DNA from 3 places in the Paenibacillus sp. CFBP13512 genome. Region 2 is predicted to be linked to each of the others. Evidence: predicted binding sites of a transcription regulator. Region 2 holds the regulator's gene; each other region holds the start of a gene.
The links. Region 2 encodes Rex, which represses fermentation and respiration genes when NADH is low (regulators of the CRP and FNR family bind a similar motif). Its sites were predicted from a motif close to TTGTGAAATATTTCACAA; they were not measured.

Region 1 (8,421 bases), on a different contig from region 2:
GCCAACATTAACACGCTGGCTGGGAGATGTACGTACTTTTTTTCCAGAAGATGTGGTATCTATTATCCAGAATGATGCGATGGAACGTAAAGGATGGAAACAGCTTTTATTTGAACCTGAAGTATTATCTCAAGTAAAGCCGGATATTACGCTGGTGGGTACATTAATGGCGTTAAAAGGTAAAATTCCTGAAAAAACAAAAGAAACCGCGCGCTTACTGATCCAGTCTGTTGTCGATGATCTGGTCAAACGATTAGAACAAGATATACGTCGTGCTGTAACAGGAGCACTTAATCGTCGTCAACATTCACCATTGCCTTCGTTAAGTGGAATTGACTGGAAGCGCACGATTCAGCGTAATCTCAAACATTATAATCAAGAACGTCGTCAGATCATTCCTGAGAAATTCTATTATTTCGATCGTGCACGTCGTAGTCACGAATGGAAAGTCATTATTGATATTGATCAGAGTGGCTCCATGGCAGATTCGATTATTTGGGCGTCGGTGACTGCTTCTATTTTTGCGAGTATGCCTGCACTCGATACAAGAGTGGTGGCTTTTGATACGAGTGTTGTGGATCTGACAGAACAATGTAACAACGATCCGGTTGATATGTTATTCGGGATACAGCTAGGTGGAGGAACCAATATTGATAAGTCAGTCGCTTATTGCGAACAATTTATCGAGGAACCGAAAAAAACGCTGTTTATTCTGATCTCTGATCTTTATGAAGGTGGCAGTCAAGCCCGTCTAATTCGCCGGATGCGTGAATTGAAAGAAGCAGGTGTCAAAACACTATGTTTGCTTGCTCTGTCTGATGAAGGTAAGCCTTTTTATGATAAGCAATTAGCTCAAAAGTTCACTCGTGATGGTACGCCTAGCTTTGCTTGTACACCAGCTCTATTACCGGCATTAGTAGAAGGTGCGTTGAAAGGGCAAGATTTGACTGATCTGGTGAAGCGTTTGGGTATTGCTATCGATTAATCTTGATATATGTATGTATCAGCCTTGGATCGCACAGATGAAGCAAGATCAAGGAGACGTGACCGATGAAGCATATTTTTCTTATTCGTCATTGTCAGGCAGAAGGACAAGCACCTGATGCACGCTTAACTACACTCGGGCAAAAACAGTCACTCCAGCTAGCTGATTGTTTCAATGATATTCCGATCGATTATATTGTATCTAGTCCTTATGAGAGAGCTTATCGCACGATCGAACCGCTTGCTGTTAAAAAATCATTATCGATTCATACCGATATCAATTTGCAAGAACGAGTCTTATCTCAGGACAATCTACCCGATTGGTTAGAAAAGTTAAAGTTAACATTTGACGATTTGGATCTATGTTATGCCGGTGGAGAATCGAGTCGGCAAGCGATGGATCGAGGGATCGCTGTGCTTGATAAAGCTATACGTACAGATGCCAAGCAGATTGCAGTGGTCTCGCATGGCAATTTAATATCGCTTTTACTCAAATATTATAATGATCAGATTCAATTTGAACACTGGCAAGCTTTGTCTAATCCAGATGTGTATCAATTGGTATTTGATGATGAATATCAGTTGCTTCATATGGAACGTATATGGCAATCCTTTAAAGGTATAAATAGCTTAAGAAGATAAAGTATTCGTGGAGTTGAACCATCCCTTATGCTATGATGAAATTGAGGTGAACACAATGAGTACAGAACAAGAACACAATGAAGTAACAGAAGAATCCAAGCAAGCACAAAAAGTCAGCCAGGCTGAAGCGGCTAAACGTTTGTTAGCAATGAAAAAGCAAGCAAACCAACAAGGTAAAGGCTCTAATAATGGATTTGATGGCGGCGGTAAAAAGATGAAAAGCCAGATGACCAAAAAAGTAAATAACCAACGTAAGAAAATGGGAACCTAAGCACTTTGTAATATCAGTGTGACCACATGCAATAAAAGATAATGGTATACAGAAAATAATCGAATCTTATGAAGTAAACCTATTCAGTGTTGATACTGAGTAGGTTTATTTTTTTTATCATATATCAAAATTGACTATTCTTCGTATTCCATACCGATCGATTTTTGCTTTATTTCGCTTCATGTTATGATGGAATAAGAGCATGAACAGAAGCGGAGGACAGCAAGGCATGAAGAATTTATTGGTGACCGGTTATCGTGCACATGAATTGAATATTTTTGGACAAAAGCATGAAGGGATTCCCTTTATTCAGCAGGCACTACGAAGCAAATTAATACCACTGATCGAAGAAGGATTAGAGTGGGTGATTACGCCCGGGCAGTATGGTGTTGATCTCTGGGCTTGTGAAGTGGTGATTGCACTGAAAGAACAATATCCTCAGTTACGACTATCCATTCTTTCTGCTTTTGCGAATCCTGAAGAAAAGTGGAGTGAAGATAAAAAGACGTATTATGAAGAGATTTGTAAAGGTGTCGATTATTACGGTCTAGTCAGTAAACAGCCCTATCAAGGAATCTGGCAATTTACAGCTCGGGATGATTTGTTATTTCGCAAAACAGACGGTATTTTACTGGTTTATGATGAAGACGGAGGCGAAGGAAGCCCTCGATTTTTTAAAGAAAAAGCGTTGAAAAAGCAACAAGCAGATGGTTATATCTATATCAGTATTAGCTCAGAAGACATTCAAAGTATTGCCGATGAACAGCAACTCGATCAGCAATTGGAAGAATCGTTTGCAGAATCTCCGACCGAAACGATCGATGGAACCCATCCTAATCACGATCCTTTTGAAGAGATTTGATCGATTTGGAAAAAAGTAGGTAAAAAGGAGGAGTGGAGCATGATTGGCATCAGTGCTTGCCTGACAGGAATAGCCTGTAGGTATGATGGCAGAAGCAATTTAGTGCAACCTTTAGATCAACTGATTCAGCAAGGCAAAGCGATCGCTTTTTGCCCGGAAGTGTTAGGAGGTCTGACTACACCACGCGAACCGGCAGAAATTGTAGGCGGAACAGCCGAAGATGTCTGGTCTGGAACAGCCAAAGTGATGACTGTATCGGGTGAAGATGTCACCGAATCATTCAAAGCAGGAGCTTTGGTCGCTTTGGAACAAGCGCAACAAGCAAAGATTACAGTAGCAGTACTAAAAGCCAACAGCCCTTCTTGCGGAAGTCAGATGGTCTATGATGGTACATTTAGCGGAAATAAGATCATTGGCTCTGGCTTAACAGCCGCTCTTTTTCGGCAAAATCATATTCAAGTTGTCGATGAACATACCTGTGATTTTTTGCTAGAACAATAGGAGTCACTGCCTTCTTATTTTAATAGAGTAATACTAGAGAGCGATAATTTTATCAATAACGAACAATCATGTTCCTTTCCATATACAAATCCATATAAAAAAAGATCATGCGATACACTCTACGCCAGGTACCGTACGTACTTGGATATCTTAATGTAGATAATGGTGTATTGGCATGATCTTTTTTATAGAAATAGGATAAGTGCAGTCAATCTTTGGGACAAACTAAAATCATCATTAGCATAATATTCAGGTTCAGTATATATCAATAAATAGTATCAATAATCTTATTTCTACAAACTGTATAAGTATCCACATTCTCAAATAGCATCATGTGTAGATGTAGATGTAGATGTAGATGTAAAATGCAATATTAAACGGTTTACTGCAAAGCAGCAGGAGCGATAAACCAGTGACGTTGAGGCAATTGACTCACTTGTTCACGGTTGATTTCTAGATTAGTCGCTAGAACATCGTTTGGTGTACTGGAGATCCATTTGGTCAGATCAATCGTCTCATGTTGCCCGTGGTTAAAGCCTACTAAGATACGACACACTTCAGTTCCATTGTTATAAATGTAATGCCCGGCTCCTTCTGGAACATAACCCACGTCTCCAGCTTCAAACTGATCTTCAATCAATTCTCCTTGACCCAAAAAAACAGCCATACGTGCTGTACCACTTATATAATATTGCCATTCGTCTGTATTTGGATGCCAGTGCATTTCTCGTAGTGCGCCCGGCTGAATCTCAATAATCGCTCCTGTCATATTGGTAGAAATCGGGAATAGGCGTGCAGAAGCGACCCGTTCTGTACCTCCACCGGGAACACGCTTGGGATCTTGAGCCATTAGTGGATAGCGATGCATACTGGTAAGCCCTGTAGCGCTACGTGCTGTAGCATCCAAAGTAGAATCATCCGGTACCTGCCCGTAAGCAAAATAAGATTCCTTTTTCGGCAAACGTTGTGCATCTTCAATCGAAATACCTAGATTCTGAGCGACTAATTCGATCGGAGTCTGGGCGATAAAGTCGGTAATACTAAAGGTATGTTTTTCGGTAAACGAACCGTTATTCATAATCTGAATAATATGACATTCATCCGGTCCCATGCCTTGAATCGAATGACCGTAGCCTTTGGGAAAATACCATACATCTCCACTATTAAAGTTATCTATGTACGTTGTTCCATCAGGATGTAGAATCGTTGTTCGACAACTGCCACTAACGACATAACCCCATTCAGAAGCATTGGCATGCCAGTGTAATTCTCTTAATGTTCCCGGAGCCAGTCGTAACGATACACCAGTCATCGCTGTGGATACAGGAAAGTCTGCGACAGACACCTCACGCATTTGGCCACCACTATGTTCATAGGCTGTTTGTTGTTCAAGCCTGTATTTAAATGTTTTGGTCATTATAACCCTCCATTGCTTTTATGATTAATCTTCTAAGCTAATTTGTATTTTGTCATAGCTTCTTTTTTTGCACATGGCACTATAAGCCCATCTATCGTGTCGAATAGACGGTTTCCCTTGCAAAATGGATACATTCTAATGACCAATTTGATAAAAAGGGTTATTTTGTGTCTTTATATTTCGAAAAGCTTGTGATTTAGATCACTACATATAGAAAGTAAGATGGATATACTGAATATAAACCAATAAATTTTAGATATTAAAGATTGTTTTATATATAACATACTCATGGAACAAATGGCATATAGATTCACATCAAAAAAGGGGGATTTTGATATGACAGCAACAAGAGAACGACTGGTTCTAATAGGTAACGGTATGGCGGGGGTCGCAACGTTAGAACAAATTATTAAATTAGGTGGACAATACGATATTACGGTATTTGGCAGTGAGCCACATCCGAACTATAACCGGATTATGTTGTCTTATGTTTTGGAAGGTACACAGACAATAGACGATATTATTTTGAATAGTCATGAATGGTATGAGCAAAATCAAATCACACTGCATACAGGTACAACCGTGACACGTATCGATGCCGGGCAACAAATAATTCATACGGATAATGGAATGATGGTTCCATACGACAAAGTGATTATCGCCACAGGATCGCAATCGTTTATTTTACCGATACCGGGTCATGACAAACAAGGAGTTGTTGGTTTCCGTGATATCGCCGATTGCCATCAAATGATCGATGCTGCTGCCCATTATCCACAAGCCGCTGTTATTGGTGGAGGATTGTTAGGACTAGAAGCCGCTAAAGGATTGGTGAGTCTAGGAATGGATGTCACAGTCGTCCACTTAATGGATGATCTGATGGAGCGTCAATTGGATTCTGTAGCCGCATCGATGTTACGTAAAGAATTAGAACGTCAAGGTATCAAATTCTTGACGGGTGCACAGACAGTTGAACTACTAGGTGGAGAACGAGTAGAGCAATTGGTATTCAAAGACGGTACGACATTGCCTGCTCAATTCGTCGTTATGGCGGCAGGAATTAAGCCTAATATTGCAGTCGCCAAACAAAGCAACATCGAGACCGGTCGAGGCATTATTGTGAATGACTATTTGCAGACTTCTGTAGATAACATCTACGCTGTAGGTGAATGTGTACAACATAGAGAAAGTTGTTATGGATTGGTTGCTCCACTGTTTGAACAAGGAATGATTTTGGCGAAACATATATGCGGGATTGATACTCAGCCGTATGAAGGTTCAGTGGTCTCGACCAAACTCAAAATTTCCGGTGTAGATGTATTTTCAGCAGGCGTATTTATTGAAAATGAACACCAATCAGTGATTACAGCGCGTGATGATTGGAAACGCACGTATAAAAAAATCATTTTAGAAGATCAAACGATTGTCGGTGCTGTTCTTTTTGGAGATATTACGGATGCCGCTCCATTGCAAAAGTTGATTCGTGATGGTGCACCGATGACCGATGAATTATATGCCGAATTGATGGGTACAGGCGGATGCGATCATAGCAAAAAGAAATCATCTGTCGATACGATGGCAGATAGTGAGATTGTGTGTGGTTGTAACGGTGTCACCAAGCTTGATATTGTCAGTGCTATTCAAGAAAAAGGATTAACAACGGTCGATGAGATCAAAGCATGTACCGGAGCAAGCCGTTCATGTGGTGGATGTAAGCCTGTTGTTGAACAAATTTTGCAATATGTACTGGGTGACGGAGCCACGATTGGAGCCAGTCAGGGCATGTGTAGCTGTACACCACTTAGTCGTGATGAAGTAGTTGCTGGAATCAAAGAAAAAGGACTTAAAACCATTAAAGAAGTAATGAATGTACTAGAGTGGAAGCAACCTGAAGGTTGTTCGAAATGCCGTCCAGCGATCAACTATTATCTAGGTATGCTTGATCCAGCACAATATCAAGATGAGAAATCATCTAGATTTGTGAATGAACGGATGAATGCAAATATTCAAAAAGACGGTACGTATACTGTTGTACCTCGTATGTATGGTGGGGTAACTACACCGGAAGAATTAAAACGGATCGCTGATGTATCTGTCAAATATAATGTACAAGCAGTGAAAATGACGGGTGGACAACGGATCGACTTGATCGGTGTAGTGAAAGAAGATTTGCCAAAAGTCTGGGAAGAATTAGATATGCCTTCCGGTTATGCGTATGCCAAATCGTTACGAACAGTCAAAACATGTGTAGGTGCTCAATATTGCCGTTTTGGAACACAGGATTCGATGGGTATGGGTGCTGATCTGGAACGTCGCTTTGAACGCTTAGATTTCCCTGCCAAATTCAAAATGGCAGTCAACGGTTGTCCTCGTAACTGTGCAGAATCGTGTACTAAAGATATCGGAATCGTTGGTAACGATGGCGGCTGGGAAATCTTTATCGGAGGCAACGGAGGGATCAAAGCCCGTCTAGCCGATTCATTCTGCAAAGTGAAAACCGATCAAGAATTGATTGATCTTTGTGGAGCGATTATTCAATACTACCGCGAAACAGGTAAATACTTGGAAAGAACATCGGAATGGGTAGAACGTATCGGTCTACCAACTATTTATGAAGCAGTGGTGACCAATGTAGAAAATCGTCAACAATTGATCGAACGGGTCAATCTTGCACTGGCACAAGTCGAAGATCCTTGGCAAAAAGTGATTAACGATACACCAACTCGTGAAGCTCTTTTTCATAAAATGGAAGTCTAAAGGAGAAGAAGCATAATGAATGATACTCAAACATTTTATCCAATCGGATCCATTGATCAATTTTTGCCACAGATTGGACGTGTGGTGCAATTGAAAGAGATAGAATTGGCTATTTTCCGTACCTCCAATGAAGAAGTCTTTGCATTAGAAAATAAAAGCCCTCATCCTAAAGGTGGCCCTATTGCAGAAGGGATTGTATCCGGGCATATCTTATATGATCCGCTGTATGATTGGCAGATTGATTTGCGAACAGGTCTTGTGCAAGCACCGGATGAAGGACAGGTGACTGTGTTCCCAACCAAACTAGAAGCAGACGTGGTATGGGTACAACTCTAATCTGATTTTCAACAAAATAATCCAACAAAAAGTGGTCTCTATCTATTAGAAGACCGCTTTTTTTGTGTTGATTATACTTACGAAACTAAAGATCAGTTAAAGAAAATATCAAAAAATGGCAATAATTCTTCTGAAATAGGGTAATGTCTTTAAAGCAAGACAGGGACTATGGAAAGTATACAACGATAACAAAGCTTAACCATTAGCAATACACAGGAGGAAAAAATAATGTCTGTAACAAATATTACGTTAGGTCAATATCTACTCGATTGTCTCAAGCGTGAAGGACTGACTGAAGTTTTTGGGATACCTGGTGATTATAATTTCACTTTATTAGATACGTTAGAAGAATACGAAGGTATTGAATTTATAACCGGACGCAATGAGCTGAATGCTGGATATGCGGCAGATAGTTATGCCCGAATCAAAGGGCTATCTGCTTTAATCACGACATTTGGTGTTGGAGAAATGAGCGCATGTAATGCGATTGCAGGCGCTTATAGTGAAAGTGTACCGATTATTCATATTGTAGGTGCTCCCAAGTCTCAAGCACAGCAAGATCATCAGTTGATGCATCATAGCTTACTCGATGGAAATTATGATGTGTTCCGTCAAGCGTATGAGCCTATTACAGCTTATAGTGCAGTCGTA
Region 2 (8,421 bases):
ATTAGCAGTGTTTGGAATAGTAATAGTTGCTGTTTTTTGATTATTTGCCTGTAATTTATTAATTTCTGTTTGTAATTTGTCTGTAGAAAATAAAATACTGGATTGCGGCTGTCCATTTGCTGAAGATATTTGTGTTGTGCTACTTATATTATTAGCAGATAGTACAGTTGATTTACTAGTATTGGTTGCTACATTAGAATTACCATTTGTATTCGATGAATTGGTATTTTTATCATCGGATTCTTTGACGTTCACTGTTGCAGTTGCTTTAAAATTGCCATCTACAGTAGTTGCTGTAATGATTGCAGTTCCTTTAGCGATAGGTGTAACCATTCCATTTTTCACCAGTGCTACTTTCTCATTGCTACTCATCCAAGTGATATCTGCTTGAGTTGCGTTAACAGGAGCAACGGTTGCTTGAAGAGTTACAGGTTGATCTTTCTTATTGATTGTAAGTGTAGAAGTACTTAGTGTAATACCAGTAACATCTACAGTTTGTTTAGGATCTGTAAAGTCTAGTTTTTGAATAGCTGGTCTCCCATTGAAACTACGATCAAAACTACTTCCATAAGCAGTACCATCAGGTAAGAAAACAATACTATTATCATTATTTTTTTTAATTTCCTTTAAATCATTAATGTTTAACGGCAAGGTAGTTAATGATGAAGATTTGGCTTGAAATAGATACCCATTATTTGCGTTAATGTATAAATTTCCAGCAGGACTCACATCAATATCATTTGTTTGATTAGGAAAATCAATCACTAATTTTGGAGTGTCAGCAGTAGTCCCATCCATTTTAAAAATTTGACTGATTTTATTTTTAGTTACAGACATATAAAGCTGATTTTGATGATCAAAAGCTAAACCATTTATATACAATCTATCTTCATCTGTAAAATGATAATAAGGTTGGCTTAATGTTGAAAGCTCTTCTTGGGTTAATGGTGTTGAACGATTTAAATATTGAGCATCTAATTTAAATATATAATGGGTAGCATACAGCGTGAAAAATAAATTTCCGTGTTGATCTACAGCCACAGCATTTGCCAAAGGTGTTGCAGCAAGTAACGATCTTTTGTAACCATTACTTGTTTTAATAACCTCATAAAATCCTTTTTCATGATTAGTAATATATAAATGATCTTTCCAAGCCGTCATAGCAACTATATGAGGAATATCTAATCCTTCTATACTTAAAGGAAGAGGTTTAACAATTACTTGTCTGGTTACTTCTAATGCTGCAACATTTGCAGGGTTAGTTGCATTATAGTGAATAATATAATGACCTGGAATAGAAGTATTTAAAGAATCCACAGGTTTGCTATCAAGTGTATAAGTGATTTTTGTTGTGAATTCAGAATATGTCGCATCCTGTACAGTTATACCTTCTTCTACATAAGTATCACCAACAAAAAGACTAGGATTATAATCTCCTTTTAATGTGATTATAGGTTTAGAGCGAGGATAAATAGCTTTAATTTTTCCGTTATCGTTATAATAGCCTCGACCATCAGGAAGGAAAACCATTCCTTTGGCATTAGGATACAATGAACCGATATCGCGATATAATTCTGAAGCATCATCAGATACGGGTAATTGTTTTAATTTATCAGCAGGTATTTTGAAGAAGCCATGTTTTGCAAAGTCAGGTCGAGATACATTTCCGTTAAAGTAAAAATTATCATTTTTATCTAAAGCCATAACTTGAAAATTTTCAACATCTGATTGTATGATTGCTTCTAACTGTTGACTATTTTGATTCCATCTATACAAAACAGCATCAAAATAAAAAACAGGATTAGCAATATAAAGTTGATCTTGAGAATCAAATGCGATATTAGAAATATTTTCTATAGGTTCCTGACCAGCAGGCGCTTTGTCGCTAAGATCTAAATAAATAGAGCTATAATTACGAAGCTCTTCTGAATTTAGAGGAGAACTTTGCAAGTATTTGGCATCTACTTTGTTAATCTTTGCTTGATTTTCTAAAGTATAAAATAGGTCGCCAGCTTGGTTGAAAGCAACAGTGACAATAGTATCAGCATAGTAACCACCATATACGATAGAAGTAACTGTCCCAGAGCTTAATTCAACTTTTGATATGCCTGAACTACCTTTTGCAAGATAAACAGAACCGTTGTGATAAGTCATACCCAAGTTACTAAGGATATTCAATTGATCAATATCATTTTGATTTGCAGTAGCAACAACATCAACTGTACGTTTTGAAGGATAAGATCTTTTTCCGGCTGGATTCTCTGCAACATATGTAATGACGTATACTCCAGGTATATTAGTATCAATCTGACTTACTGGTACAGAATTTAAAGTATATGTAATATCAATTTTTAATTCATCTTTACTATATACACTATCCGATACATTCCAGCCTTCTTCAATAAAAGGTTCTCCTTGCTTTAATGTTATATCATAGTCTCCAGAAAGACTGAAGTTAGGCGTACTTATAACCTCATTACTTGCTACCAAATTACTTGTTTCTTCCTCACTTGCAAAAAGCGTAGCAGGCGCTGACCCCATTAATGTCACCACCAACACTAAAAACATCATCATAAACTTTCTCATTTTACTTTAATTCCCTCCATTTATAATTATATTGAAATCCTTTACTAATATAACAGATGCTACTCAATATGGGTAAATTAAAATTCACACAATTTAAAGCTATATGATATTTTATGTAACTCTATATATGTTCCTCATTTCCTGCTTCTTCCTAAACGAGTTATTCAAAATTATGCTTATGCACCTACACCAGCGGAGAGGAGAAAATCATTCTGAAAGAGCGAAGCGCTCGCCTTTGTAAATGAATCCTGACTGTGAAGCAGTCATTTAAAGGATTCATTTACAACAAGCGACGACAAGAACGATTTTCTCCTCGCAGCGCCACCCCACGAAAAGCTAAAATTTAAATAACCACCCACCCTTTGATTTTCAAAACCGTCTTCTTCTGGTATGCTGATAGGTGAACATTTCGACATCAGGTTGAGACGACAGCAAGGAGAGGATTTAGACATCCATGAAATTTGCCGTACTGGATTTTGAGACCACAGGTACTCAGTCCACCGATGATATTATTCAAGTTGGGCTTGCCATTATAGATCATGATTTAAGTATTTCCACCGTATATTCTTCTATGGTGAAGCCAGGAGTGCCTATTCCTCCTTTTATAGAAGGTTTAACCGGAATTAAAAATGAAGATGTAGTCGACGCTCCAGAGTTAGATGATGTCATTTTGGAGATGATTCCTCTACTAGAAGACGCTGTGCTTGTTGGGCATAACGTTGGATTTGATTTAGGATTTTTACAACGAGCTTTGGATCAGACCGGATATTTGGCTTTTACAGGTCGAGTATTAGATACTATGGATTTATTGCGTATTTTTTTTCCGAATCTTTCAAGTTACCAGTTAAGTATGGTCAGTAAAGATTTAGGATTTGTCCATGATCGTCCTCACCAAGCAGATAGCGATGCGTTAGCGACAGCTCATGTATTTCTGAAATGTTTGGAAGAATTGAATGACCTCCCATTGATTACGGTACAACGATTATCTGAACTATTTGATAATCAGGATAGCGATCTAGGTTGGTATTTTGATGGAGTACGGATGGAGAAAGAAGCACAGCCGATTCAAGATTTAGACGAACATCGCTTTTTCCGTCAATTGGCGTTAAAAGTAGGCGATTGGAATGAGATTTTACCTGCTCATGAAGAGCGTGGAAATATGCCACTTGCCGATGTGTCCTTTGATGAATTTTTGGAGCAAGTGAAACAGAATTTGCGTAATTTACTTCCTCATTATGAAGAACGTGAACCGCAGAATCGGATGTTTGAAGAAGTGATCAAAGCGATGACGGATGATAAACATCTATTGATCGAAGCAGGAACAGGAACGGGCAAATCGTTAGGTTATTTATTACCTTCGATCTATCATAGTGTAAAAGAAAACGATCGTGTGATGGTAAGTACACATACGATTAATTTGCAAGAACAGTTACGAGAACGGGATATTCCATTACTGACTCAAGTGATTCCATTTACATTTCGTGCTGCCGTATTTAAAGGACGCCAGCATTATTTGTGTCTGCGCAAATTTGAGCATAAAATAAATACAAAAGAATTTCAAAGTCCTAAAGAAGATGTATTGATTGCAGCTCAAATGATTGTCTGGTTAAATTCGACGGAAACCGGTGACGATGAAGAGCTGAACATGGGTAACCGTGGAGCCGATTTCTGGGAGACGGTAGCGAGTGATACCGATTCTTGTCTTGGTCGTGCATGTCCGTGGTTCCGCAAATGCTTCTACCATCGTGCGAAGCATGAAGCAGGTACAGCTGATGTCGTTATTACGAACCATTCCAAATTATTTACCGATGTCAAAGCAGGGCACCAATTATTGCCTGCTTATGATCGATTGGTGATTGATGAAGCGCATCATTTAGAAGATGTAGCAGGTAAGCACTTGGGTATGCATATGAAATATTTCACATTGGTTCATCCGTTACTTCGTTTGTTCAAAGACAGTAAAAATGGTCAGCTGGCTATTTTGCGTCAACAGTTAGGTTCATCTGGTAATGAGCGTGGTATGGATTGGGCGATAGCGATAGATAATCTATATCCTGAAATTGTAGATGTCAAAGAAAACTGGGACAAATTGAGTGAATTATTATTTGCTTTATTACCTCAGCGTAGTGATGCTGCTCCGGGAGAAGCTGGACAATTTACATTACGTTTGTTACCTGAGAAGCAACCAACAGAATGGACGGTAATTACGGATTTGGAGAATCAGATCCATATCGGACTGAGTCAATTGATTCGTAAAGGCGAACAAGTAATGAATCAGATCAAAGAAAGCGATGAACAGTTAGGCACAGATAGTCTGGTGACTGATGTATCGGGTCTATTCAAAGATTTGACTGTCGTTCGAGACGATCTACGTCAATTTGTGAAGCTGGAAAGTACAGATACAGTCTACTGGTATGAAGCCAATGGAAATTACCGTAGCAAGTCTTTACAGATGTATGCTGTGCCTGTGGATGTGAGCAAGCAATTGAAAGAGTACTTTTTCGATAAAAAGAAAAGTATTATTCTAACATCCGCAACATTATCAATAGAAAAGAAATTCCAATATATGATTGAACAACTGGGACTTGTCGAAGCGGAAAAAGAAGGCAGATTGATGACTGAACAGTTATCTTCACCTTTTAATTATCGTGAGCAATCGCTATTGTTGATTCCACGTGACTTCCCAAGTGTCAAAGGCAGTGTCGGTGATGCATTCTTTGTAGATACATTAGCGAACTCGTTAGCAGAGACTGCGAAAGCAACGCAAGGACGAATGATGGTTTTATTTACCTCATATCGAATGCTCAAGCAGGTGTATGAACCATTAAAAGAGAAGTTATCACATAGTGATATTGCTGTATTTGGTCAAGGCGTTGATGGAGGGAGTCGGACGAAGCTTACTCGTAGATTCCAGGAGCGTTCTGCTTCTGTATTGCTTGGAACAAGTAGCTTCTGGGAAGGTGTCGATATTCCTGGCGAAGCATTAACATGTCTGGCGATTGTACGATTACCTTTTCAACCGCCCAATCATCCATTGCTAGAAGCCAAAAGCGAACGGCTTAAAAAAGAAAAGAAAAATCCATTTATGAAATTATCTGTACCGCAAGCAGTTATCCGTTTCAAACAAGGTTTTGGTAGATTAGTACGGACATCTAGTGATCGGGGAATCGTTATTGTCTATGACACTCGTGTGATCGAGTCCTATTATGGCAAGCATTTTCTATATTCATTACCCGGTCCCAAAATGGAACATATGCCGACAGAGCAGATGGTACCCCGTATTACAGAATGGCTTAGCCAGGCCGAACCTGAAAAGGAAACTGTAAATCAAGAGGGGGAGCAAGCATGAAATCCGACAAAATATCAGAAGCAGTCGTGCGAAGACTACCTGTATACCTTAGATATCTGAACGAACTTCACACCCGTGAAGTTCCCACAGTGTCTTCGCAAGAATTGGGACAAAAATTAGATTTGAATCCAGCACAAATTCGCAAAGACTTAGCTTATTTTGGAGATTTTGGACGTAAAGGAATCGGGTATGATGTATCCTATCTGATTGAGAAAATACGTCATATTTTAAAATTAGATCAACAGATCAATGTCGCACTTGTAGGTGCAGGTAATCTAGGGCATGCCCTTTCGAACTATAATATGTATTTGAAAGAAACGATGAAAATCGTAGCTGTGTTTGATTCTCTTGAACCCAAAGTCGGTTCGATGATCAATACATTAGTTGTACAACCGATCGAAGAACTTGGAGCAACAGTCAAAGCGAAAAGTATTCGTATTGGTATTATTACTGTGCCTAATATTGAAGCACAGCGTGTAGCAGATCAATTGATTGAAGCAGGGATCGAAGCCATTTTGAACTTTGCACCGATTATTTTGAAAGCTCCACCGCATATTCGTGTACACACTGCTGATTTTACAACGGACTTACTAAGCCTTGCCTATTATCTGGAAGATGGAAAGGAACATGAAACTAATGAATAACACCTCGAACAAATGGGTTATCAAAAACGGTATGTTTGCTGTAATGAGTGAAGAAAAATCGATGCTTTTCGGACATATGGTGATTGAAGATGGATGGATCACTTATCTTGGAGAAGAAGAGCCTGTGATTGAAGAAGGAACAACAGTAGTCGATGGTAATCATTTGTTCTTTATCCCGGGTCTAGTGAACAGTCATGGTCATGCGGCAATGTCTTTGCTACGTGGATATGGCGACGACCTTGCACTACAAGTATGGTTACAGGAAAAAATGTGGCCGATGGAAGCGAAGTTTACCAGTGACGATGTATACTGGGGAACATCATTATCTGTACTTGAAATGTTAAAAGGCGGTACTACGACATTCCTGGATATGTATGATCGTTCAGAGCGTGTTGCTGAAGTCGTAGAGCAATCAGGAATGCGTGCTGTATTGATGCGTGGTGTTATCGGCTTATGTTCAGAAGAAGAGCAAAAGCAAAAGTTACAACAATCTATCGACTTTGCACGGGATTGGCACGGTCAAGCTGATGGACGTATTACAACAATGATGTCTCCACATGCGCCGTATACATGTCCTCCTGCATACATCGAACAATTTGTACAAGCAGCACATGACTTGGATTTGCCGCTGCATACACATATGTCTGAGACGTTAGCTGAAGTACAATTAAATGTAACTGATTATGGATTACGTCCTGTAGCTCATTTGGAGAAATTAGGATTTTTCACGCGTCCAGCCCTTTTGGCACATGCTGTTCATTTGAATGATGAAGAGATCGAAATGCTTGCGCAACATAAAGTAGCTGTTTCGCATAATCCAGGTAGTAATCTGAAATTAGCAAGTGGTGTTGCTCGTGTTCCTGATTTATTACGTGCAGGTGTAGTCGTTTCTTTAGGAACAGATGGCCCGGCAAGTAATAACAACTTGGATATGTTTGAAGAGATGCGTTTGGCAGCTCTTATTCATAAAGGAGTATCCGGAGATCCAACAGCGGTACCTGCATTAGAAGCATTGAAAATGGGTACAGAATACGGTGCGAAATCTGTATTTTTGAATGACGTAGGTACATTTGCTGTCGGTATGAAAGCCGATATTACGGCATTAAATGTAGATCAACCGCATTTCTTGCCACGTACTGACTTTATCTCACATACCATTTATTCTGCATCAGCTAAAGATGTATTGCATGTCTGGGTAGATGGTAAGCAATTGATCAAAGATGGTATATCATTAACACTGGATGAAGAAAAAATTCGTCATGAAGCCCAAAGTGCTTTTGAAGGTTTGCTCAAACGCTAACCGGAAGTCGACAGGAAAGGATGGCGTGTTTTGCGAAATTTGGGAAGTGGAAAATGGATCGCAATCATTATTGTAGTAGTAGGATTGCTTGTATTAGGTGTTAATCAATTTTATGTTCATGTTATGGCGCAGCCATGGAGTAAAGAGCAGCTGGCGATCAACAGTGCACAGGAAAAGGCTGATATCGTATCTGTGACACGTACATTTAATTCTGTCTGGACAGATACTTCAACGTATTGGGTAGTTGAAGGTAAGAACATAGCACAAGAAGACCTTATGGTCTGGGTGAAGTTCAATATTGATGGCTCAGTCGCTGAAGGTGCTAATGCCGTACATGTTGAGAAAACAGCAGGTACAGTGACATACGAAAAAGTAAATGCTTTACTACAAAATGATCTGCCTGGAGCAGAAGCTGTACGTATTGTTCCCGGTTCATTCAAAGGAAAATATGCATGGCAAGTCTTTGCCAAACTCAATGAACGTTACTATTATATTTTTTATAATTTCCGTGATGGAGCTAAATTAAGCGAACCGATGGAACT
Region 3 (8,421 bases), on a different contig from region 2:
TCTACCGCTGGGAAAATACCCATTTCAGAGATTTTACGTTCCAAGTTCGTTGTTGCATCCAAGTGAGCAAATGTCGTTGCAGGAGCCGGATCGGTATAATCATCCGCTGGTACATAGATCGCTTGAATCGAAGTAACTGAACCTTTTTTAGTAGAAGTGATACGCTCTTGCAATTGACCCATCTCTGTTGCCAATGTTGGCTGGTAACCTACCGCAGATGGCATACGTCCTAGCAATGCAGATACTTCAGAACCTGCTTGTGTAAAGCGGAAAATGTTATCTACGAACAACAATACATCTTTGCCTTCTTCATCACGGAAATATTCAGCCATTGTCAAACCTGTCAAAGCTACACGAAGACGTGCACCTGGAGGTTCATTCATTTGTCCAAATACCATTGCTGTTTTGTTAATAACGCCTGATTCTCTCATCTCGTGATAAAGGTCATTACCTTCACGAGTACGTTCACCAACACCAGCAAATACAGAAATACCGCCATGCTCTTGAGCAATATTGTTGATCAATTCCTGAATTGTTACTGTTTTACCTACACCAGCACCACCAAACAGACCGATTTTACCACCTTTAGCATAAGGAGCTAGCAAATCGATAACTTTGATTCCTGTTTCAAGGATTTCAGCTTGTGTAGACAATTCGTCAAATTTAGGAGCTTGACGGTGAATAGGGTTTTTAATTTCAGATACAACTTCGCCAGCTTCATCGATAGGTTGACCCAATACGTTAAATACACGACCTAACGTTACGTTACCTACAGGTACCGAAATAGGAGCACCTAGATCAAGAGCGTCTAGTCCACGTACTAAACCATCTGTGGAAGACATTGCGATACAACGGACAAGATTATCGCCCAAATGATTCGATACTTCAAGCGTCAAGTCGATTTTGTTACCATTATCTAGCGTAGTTTCGACCTTGAGCGCGTGTAGGATTTCCGGAAGTTGACCACGTTCGAATTCCACGTCTACAACCGGTCCCATTACACTTACAACGCGACCTTTGTTCATTATCGTTTTCCCTCCTACTGACTTGCTGTATGCAGCGATGTCATCAAGCACTGCTATGCAATTGCTTGTACATAATTGATATTGTTAAGCTCTATTAGCCTTGTGCATTCGCTCCAGCGACAATCTCTGTGATCTCTTGTGTAATCGATGCCTGACGGGCACGGTTATAAACAAGTCTTAGATCTTTGATCATTTGAGATGCATTCTTCGTTGCGCTACCCATGGCTGTCATTCTAGCACCCTGCTCACTTGCTTTACCTTCGAGCAAAGCGTTATAGATCAGTGTCTGTGCATATTTTGGCAAAAGAACTTCCAATACGCCTTCTGCAGAAGGTTCGTATTCGTAGCTTGCTTTAAGTTTATCTTCTTGCGCCACTTCTACCGATTCCATTGGTAACAAACGAGTGGAGTTCGGAACTTGTGTTAGTGCATTAATAAACTGGTTATAACATAAGTAAAGCTCATCGTATCTGCCTTCTTCGTATCCTTTAACAGCATCGTATGCTATGGATTTGATATCGGCATAGGTCGGAAAGTCTGTCAATTCTGTCACAGCATCTGTAATCGGAAGATTACGACGACGGAAGTAATCGCGTCCTTTACGTCCAATGATGAACAATTCGTACTGATCTGTCGATGTATGATTTTCCTTGATCTTATTACTAACATGTTTGAGCATGTTGGCATTATAACCACCCGCAAGTCCACGGTCGGAAGTCACTACGAGATAAGCGATCCGTTTGACTGGACGCTTCTCCAACATCGGATGATATACACCTCTTGTTCCAGAAGCAATACTCGCAACCACTTCACGCAATTTATCGGAATATGGACGTGCTGCTTGTGCCTTCTCTTGAGCTTTACGAAGTTTGGAAGCCGCAACCATTTCCATTGCTTTAGTGATTTGTCTTGTATTTTCTACGCTTTTAATCTGACGTTTGATCTCGCGCATACCTTTAGCCATATGATTTCACCACCTTAACCCTCTGAAAACAAGTTCAAAGTTGTTTCCTGAATCATGGTTGACCACAGTCCGACAGATTGGCTATCGGAGCTGTAGCAACTTCATTACAGAACATCTATTTTAGATCAAATGAACTTAGTTGGAGGTAGCAAAACCTTTTTTGAAGGTATTGATTGCATCAACCAACGCTTTTTCATTATCAGCTGTTAAATCTTTAGTATCACGAATCGATTGCAAAATCGCATCTTGGCTACTTGCCATGTAAGCAAGGAACTCGGACTCAAAGCGACGTACATCAGCAACCGGAATATCATCCAAATGACCTTTAACGGCAGTGTATAAGCTTACCACTTGTTGTTCTACTAACAACGGTTGGTTAACACCTTGTTTTAGAATTTCCATCATACGTGCACCACGGTTTAGACGGGACATTGTTGATTTATCAAGATCTGATCCGAACTGAGAGAACGCTTGAAGCTCACGATATTGAGCTAGATCTAGACGCAGTGTACCTGCAACCTTTTTCATCGCTTTAATCTGAGCGGAACCACCAACACGGGATACTGAGATACCAACGTTAATCGCTGGACGTTGACCAGAATAGAACAAGTCAGCTTCCAAGAAAATCTGTCCATCTGTAATCGAGATTACGTTTGTAGGAATATAAGCAGATACGTCAGATGCTTGTGTTTCAATAAATGGCAATGCTGTTAAAGAACCGCCACCTTTTGCATCACTAAGCTTAGCCGCACGCTCTAGCAAACGGGAGTGAAGATAGAACACGTCACCTGGGAATGCTTCACGACCTGGTGGACGACGAAGCAATAGGGATAATTCACGATAAGCTGCCGCTTGTTTGGACAAATCATCATAAATAATCAATGCATGTTCGCCTTTATACATAAAGTATTCACCCATTGCACAACCTGCATATGGAGCGATGTATAGTAGTGGTGAAGGATCAGAAGCCGCAGCAGTTACGATGATGGTGTATTCCAAAGCGCCATGACGACGAAGTGTTTCTACAACTTGAGCAACTGTGGATTGTTTTTGACCAATCGCTACATAAATACATTTTACGTTTTGACCTTTTTGGTTAATGATTGCATCGATAGCAATCGCTGTTTTACCTGTTTGACGGTCACCGATGATCAACTCACGTTGTCCACGACCGATTGGAACCATTGCATCGATAGCTTTGATCCCTGTTTGCATAGGTTCATGAACCGATTTACGATCAATAACACCAGGTGCTCCGCCTTCAACAGGACGGAATTCTGTTGCTGCAATAGGTCCTTTACCATCAACAGGTTGACCCAAAGGATCGACTACGCGACCTAGAAGAGCTTCCCCTACAGGAACTTGCATAATGCGTCCTGTGCGTTTTACTTGGTCACCTTCACGAATTTGTGAATATTCCCCAAGAATAACAACACCGACATTATTGGATTCCAAGTTCAAAGCCATACCCATTACGCCGTTAGAGAACTCAAGAAGTTCGCCTGACATTGCATTTTGCAAACCGTATACACGGGCAATACCATCACTTACTTGGATAACCGTTCCGACTTCTACGACTTCAATATCGTTTTTGTATTGCTCGATTTGACTTTTAATCAATGTACTGATTTCTTCAGGTCTGATACTCAAGTCAGTCCCCCCTATCTACTGTGCTTGTCTTTGAAAAGACTTTTCCAGACGGTTAAGCTTGCCTGAAAGACTTCCATCGTACAGCATGTCTCCGATGACGACTTTAAGTCCGCCAAGAAGAGTTTTGTCTACAATATTTTGCACACGAATTCGTTTGCCTGATAGTTGTCCGAATCTAGCAATGACTTCTGCTTGCTCACGCTCATCTAAAGGATAAGGTGTATATACAAAAGCATCGACTACTTTAAGAGTTCTACTTACGATCTCAGTGTAACTATTTAACAACTCGCCAAATATTCCATATCTTCCACGTTCGATCAACAATGTAATGGTATGAATTAACGGTTGTGATACTTTGCCTGCAAAAGCAGTTTCGATCACACGACGTTTATCTTCAAAAGATACATTTGGTGTTGCTATAAAATTGCGAAGATCTGCATCTTGTGCAAAAGCTTCAACAATTGCTTTTAGTTCTTGTTCCGTCTCTTCTACAGCGCCATTTTCAGATGCAGCTTCGAAAAGGGCTTTGGCATAACGCGTAGATACTACTGTATCCCGGCTCATTGTCTAATCCCTACTTCTTTCAGATAGTTGTCAACCAACTGATCTTGGGCTTTGGCATCCACTTCTCTTTCCAGTACTTTAGAAGCGATCTGTACAGAGACGGCGCCGATTTCACTGCGAAGTGCAGCAACAGCTTTATTTTTCTCGCTTTCGATTTCACGAGCCGCTTCTTCTTTAAGACGCGTCGTTTCCTCTTTAGCTTGAGTAATTAATTGTTCAGCTTGACGATTACTTGTCTGACGGGATTGCTCAATAATATCTTGAGCGTCCTTACGTGCTTGTTGAAGTGCAGCTTTTTGGTCTTCGACATATTGAGCTGCTTGACTGCGTGTTAATGCAGCTTCATCCATTTGCTGTTTAACCAGCTCACGTCTTTTCTCCATGACAGAGAACAATGGACCGAATGCATAACGACTTAATAACCAATATAAAATCAAGAAAGCAATAATTGTAACTACAAGACTGCTCCATACAAAATGCAAATCAGCTCACTCCTTCCTCAAAACATCTAAATAATTCTCAGGTACCCTGCACGCTAAAAAGAAGGCGCGGATGGCTGTGGCCTTCCCCGCCAATGTGTGTGCTTGATTTACGCTGCTGCGTAGAAAATGAACGCCAATACTACACCGATGATTGGCAATGCTTCTACCAAACCTACACCGATAAACATAACTGTTTGCAATGTTGCTTTTGCTTCTGGTTGACGAGCGATACCTTCAACCGTTTTACTTACGATTAGACCGTTACCAATACCTGCGCCCAATGCGCCCAAACCTACTGCGATAGCAGCTGCTAGAAATGCTAATGCTCCCATTTAAAAATCCTCCTTAAAGATATGTGAGATAGTAAATTTATATTGAGCCCGGTATGAAGGTTATCCTACTTCCGAACTTTGAACCCTTACACAGTGACTGATGATACCAACTATTCAAAAGTTGCCGAAACGTGCCGATAGTATTTTAGTGATCTTCTTCCGTCTCTAGTGACTGTGATATGTATACCATAGCCAGGATCGTGAAGACAAAGGCTTGGATAGAGCCAACAAATATACTGAATCCTTGCCATACAATAAGACCTACAACCGAAGCGATTGCTCCGTACCATACGCCTGACATTTTAAGTAATACCGCAATAAGAACTTCGCCGGCAAAAATATTACCGAATAGCCGCATACCGTGTGTCAACAGTTTGGAGAATTGTTCGATCAAGTTGATAGGGAAAAAGAAAAAGAACGGTTTGAAATAGTGTTTGAAGTATGACTTCGTATTTCTGACCATACCTAGGTAATGGACAAGAATGAATACGATTAGTGCCAGACCCATCGCTGCTCCAGCATCAGCTGTAGGTGATTTCCACCAAGCGACTTCCACACCATGACTTCCTTTTGCCAGTCCGTCCACTACAGATGTTAATGGTTGACCAAAAGCTGTAGCTTTTTCTACGCTTGTATAATCGAACACTAAACCAAATGGAAGCCCAAGCATATTGCTAACAAAGATGAACATAATCAAAGTCAAACCGAGAGAAAGAAAAGGCTTTCCTTTTTTGTAGTCCATTGTACTGGAAATCAGTCCTTGAACGAATTCTACGACCCATTCCATAAAGTTTTGCAGCTTGCCTGGATTTTCTACCGATAGATTACGCGTTGCTAGTTTCACTAGAATAAACACTACAGCACAACTAACAATCAACGCAATAATGATAGATAAATCAAAATCGATGCCCCCGACGTTTATCATCGGTGATTCATGCATTTTTCTCACCCCTTTCATTATCGGAGTTATCACGCTCATGGCGAGAAAGGAAATAACCGATAACAATTAGCGCGAATGGTGCGAACACCAAACTGCCAGCTAGGGCATGAATTTCAAACAAATGCGGGAACTCAATAGCAAGTACTACCGCTCCGATCGAAATTGCTGCACGTTGTGCAAACCCTAGACCCTTCGGTCCTCTTCTACCTGTTGCTGCTGCTTCAGTCATCATACTTACTTTTTTAGCTAAATATTTGGTGTTGATATAACTGACTGCCGAACCAATGATCATCCCAAAAGCGATCGGACGAGATTGAGGCAGGAATGCAACCGCTACAAAGCAAAGAGCTAGAAAAACAAAGGTAGTCCGGGTCAGCCAATAAATGTAACTTGGTATTTCATTCATTCGTTTCCCCCACTATTTTCTTAATGATAAGAACAATACCGAAAATACCTAGAATCATACCTGCAAGTACTCCGAGTCCGGTTCCTATTCCTGAACTATTCCATACTTTATCCAGCCAGGAACCGAACCAGAATCCGGCGAGTGTACATACAGCTAAATCTATTCCAATCACACTCACAAGTCCAACCGCTTTCCACGGGCTTGAACTTGAATTGCTTGATTTGGGTTCATCTGCCATTCTACACTCCACCCTCGGAATCCCAGTTCATTGTACTGAATCGGCTAAGCCTTTGTCAAACCATCTTCCTTTAGCGCATTAACGCAAGACTTTCACAGAACATCGTTGATATGAAGCGTTTCATCACACTAACCCTACAGTACCACTGTATACTGTGGAATCATTTTTCACAATACGACTGTGGGACCTTTTTTGAACGTTGTGTGAAACTCTTCAGGACGATCCTCTAAAATACCATAATGGTGCAAAATAGCATTGACAATCCGTGGCGATGCCTGACCATCACCATAAGGATTAGAAGCTTCACTCATCGAAGCATACAGTTCAGGATCGCTCAGCAGTGCATGTGCACGCTCATAGATCTTCTCTTCATCTGTACCTACCATTTCAAGTGTACCTGCTTCTATTCCCTCTGGACGCTCTGTGGTATCACGTAGCACCAGCACAGGAACACCAAATGAAGGTGCTTCTTCTTGAAGACCACCTGAATCGGTTAAGATCAGATGCGTATGCGGATAAAAATTATGCAAATCGACAACATCCAGAGGATCGATCAACTGAATGCGCGGATGGTTGCCTAATATTTCATGAGCAGGTTCTTTGACAGCTGGACTTGGATGCACTGGATACACAATAGCAATATCTTCAAATTCGTCAGCAATACGCTTGACCGCGCGGAAAATATTACGATGTGGTTCGCCTTGTGATTCACGGCGATGTGCAGTCATCAAGATCAGACGTTTACCTTCTGCCCATTCCAAAACAGGATGGTGATAATCAGGCTGTACAGTATATTGAAACACATCTGTAACCGTGTTGCCTGTGATATACACGCTTGACGGCAATTTATTTTCTTTTAGCAAATTGCCTGCCGACCAACTTGTTGGTGCAAAGTGTAAATCTGCAAGTACACCTGTCAATTGGCGATTCATTTCTTCAGGATAAGGTGAAAGCTTGTTCCACGTACGTAGTCCTGCTTCCACATGACCCACATTAATCTGCTGCATAAATGAAGCATAGCTCGCAAGAAACGTAGTCAACGTATCTCCATGAACCAGAACAATATCAGGCTTCACTTCTTGCAATACTGGCTCTAAGCCACTAAGTACACGCATCGAAATTTCGTTTAGCGTCTGACGATCTTTCATTACATCAAGATCATAGTCTGGAGTGATATTAAAAACTTCAAGAACCTGATCCAACATTTGACGATGTTGCGCAGTGACGCAAACGATTGACTCAATATGTTCAGGATGTTTTTGCAATTCCAAAATCAATGGAGCCATTTTGATTGCTTCAGGACGTACACCGAAAATAGTCATTACTTTAATTTTTTTCATAAGTCTGGGATTACCTCGCTTTACTTGGTTCCGTACAAGCGGTCTCCGGCATCGCCGAGTCCAGGTACGATATATCCATGCTCATCCAACTTCTCATCCAATGCAGCAACATAAATATCTACATCCGGGTGAGCGTCTTGAACAGCTTTGACCCCTTCAGGAGCAGCGATAAGATTCATCATTTTGATCTGAGTACATCCACGCTTTTTAAGAACATCGATCGCAGCAATAGCAGAACCGCCTGTTGCTAACATTGGATCAATAACGATCAATTCGCGTTCTTGTACATCTGTCGGAAGCTTCACATAATATTCAACCGGTTGGAATGTTTCTGGATCACGGAACAATCCCACATGTCCTACTTTAGCTGCTGGCAACAATTTAAGAACGCCATCTAACATACCCAATCCTGCGCGCAAAATAGGAATCAGACCTAACATACGTCCAGAAATGACTTTACCTTCTGTTTTGATTACAGGT

Region 1: nirB (nitrite reductase large subunit NirB) is a predicted target of Rex. The motif match lies at 4,867-4,884, and genes of this name have one in related genera.
Region 3: PaeCFBP13512_RS10585 (AtpZ/AtpI family protein) is a predicted target of Rex. The motif match lies at 6,710-6,727, and genes of this name have one in related genera.

The regions. Positions count from the first base shown of each region.
Region 1 is NZ_QGAD01000002.1:393,328-401,748, reverse strand. It holds gene PaeCFBP13512_RS04010 (VWA domain-containing protein) at 1-985, shown strand, start outside; gene PaeCFBP13512_RS04005 (histidine phosphatase family protein) at 1,051-1,626, shown strand; gene PaeCFBP13512_RS04000 (hypothetical protein) at 1,682-1,897, shown strand; gene PaeCFBP13512_RS03995 (DUF1273 domain-containing protein) at 2,127-2,759, shown strand; gene PaeCFBP13512_RS03990 (DUF523 domain-containing protein) at 2,799-3,260, shown strand; gene PaeCFBP13512_RS03985 (cupin domain-containing protein) at 3,643-4,677, opposite strand; gene nirB (nitrite reductase large subunit NirB) at 5,014-7,434, shown strand; gene nirD (nitrite reductase small subunit NirD) at 7,450-7,770, shown strand; gene PaeCFBP13512_RS03970 (alpha-keto acid decarboxylase family protein) at 7,999-8,421, shown strand, end outside.
Region 2 is NZ_QGAD01000001.1:75,601-84,021, reverse strand. It holds gene PaeCFBP13512_RS00355 (S-layer homology domain-containing protein) at 1-2,586, opposite strand, end outside; gene dinG (ATP-dependent DNA helicase DinG) at 3,041-5,935, shown strand; gene PaeCFBP13512_RS00345 (redox-sensing transcriptional repressor Rex) at 5,932-6,579, shown strand; gene PaeCFBP13512_RS00340 (amidohydrolase) at 6,572-7,879, shown strand; gene PaeCFBP13512_RS00335 (cell wall elongation regulator TseB-like domain-containing protein) at 7,910-8,421, shown strand, end outside.
Region 3 is NZ_QGAD01000006.1:37,380-45,800, forward strand. It holds gene atpD (F0F1 ATP synthase subunit beta) at 1-1,025, opposite strand, end outside; gene atpG (ATP synthase F1 subunit gamma) at 1,120-1,989, opposite strand; gene atpA (F0F1 ATP synthase subunit alpha) at 2,125-3,639, opposite strand; gene PaeCFBP13512_RS10560 (F0F1 ATP synthase subunit delta) at 3,655-4,203, opposite strand; gene atpF (F0F1 ATP synthase subunit B) at 4,200-4,685, opposite strand; gene atpE (F0F1 ATP synthase subunit C) at 4,793-5,017, opposite strand; gene atpB (F0F1 ATP synthase subunit A) at 5,163-5,957, opposite strand; gene PaeCFBP13512_RS10580 (ATP synthase subunit I) at 5,950-6,363, opposite strand; gene PaeCFBP13512_RS10585 (AtpZ/AtpI family protein) at 6,356-6,601, opposite strand; gene wecB (non-hydrolyzing UDP-N-acetylglucosamine 2-epimerase) at 6,769-7,941, opposite strand; gene upp (uracil phosphoribosyltransferase) at 7,962-8,421, opposite strand, start outside.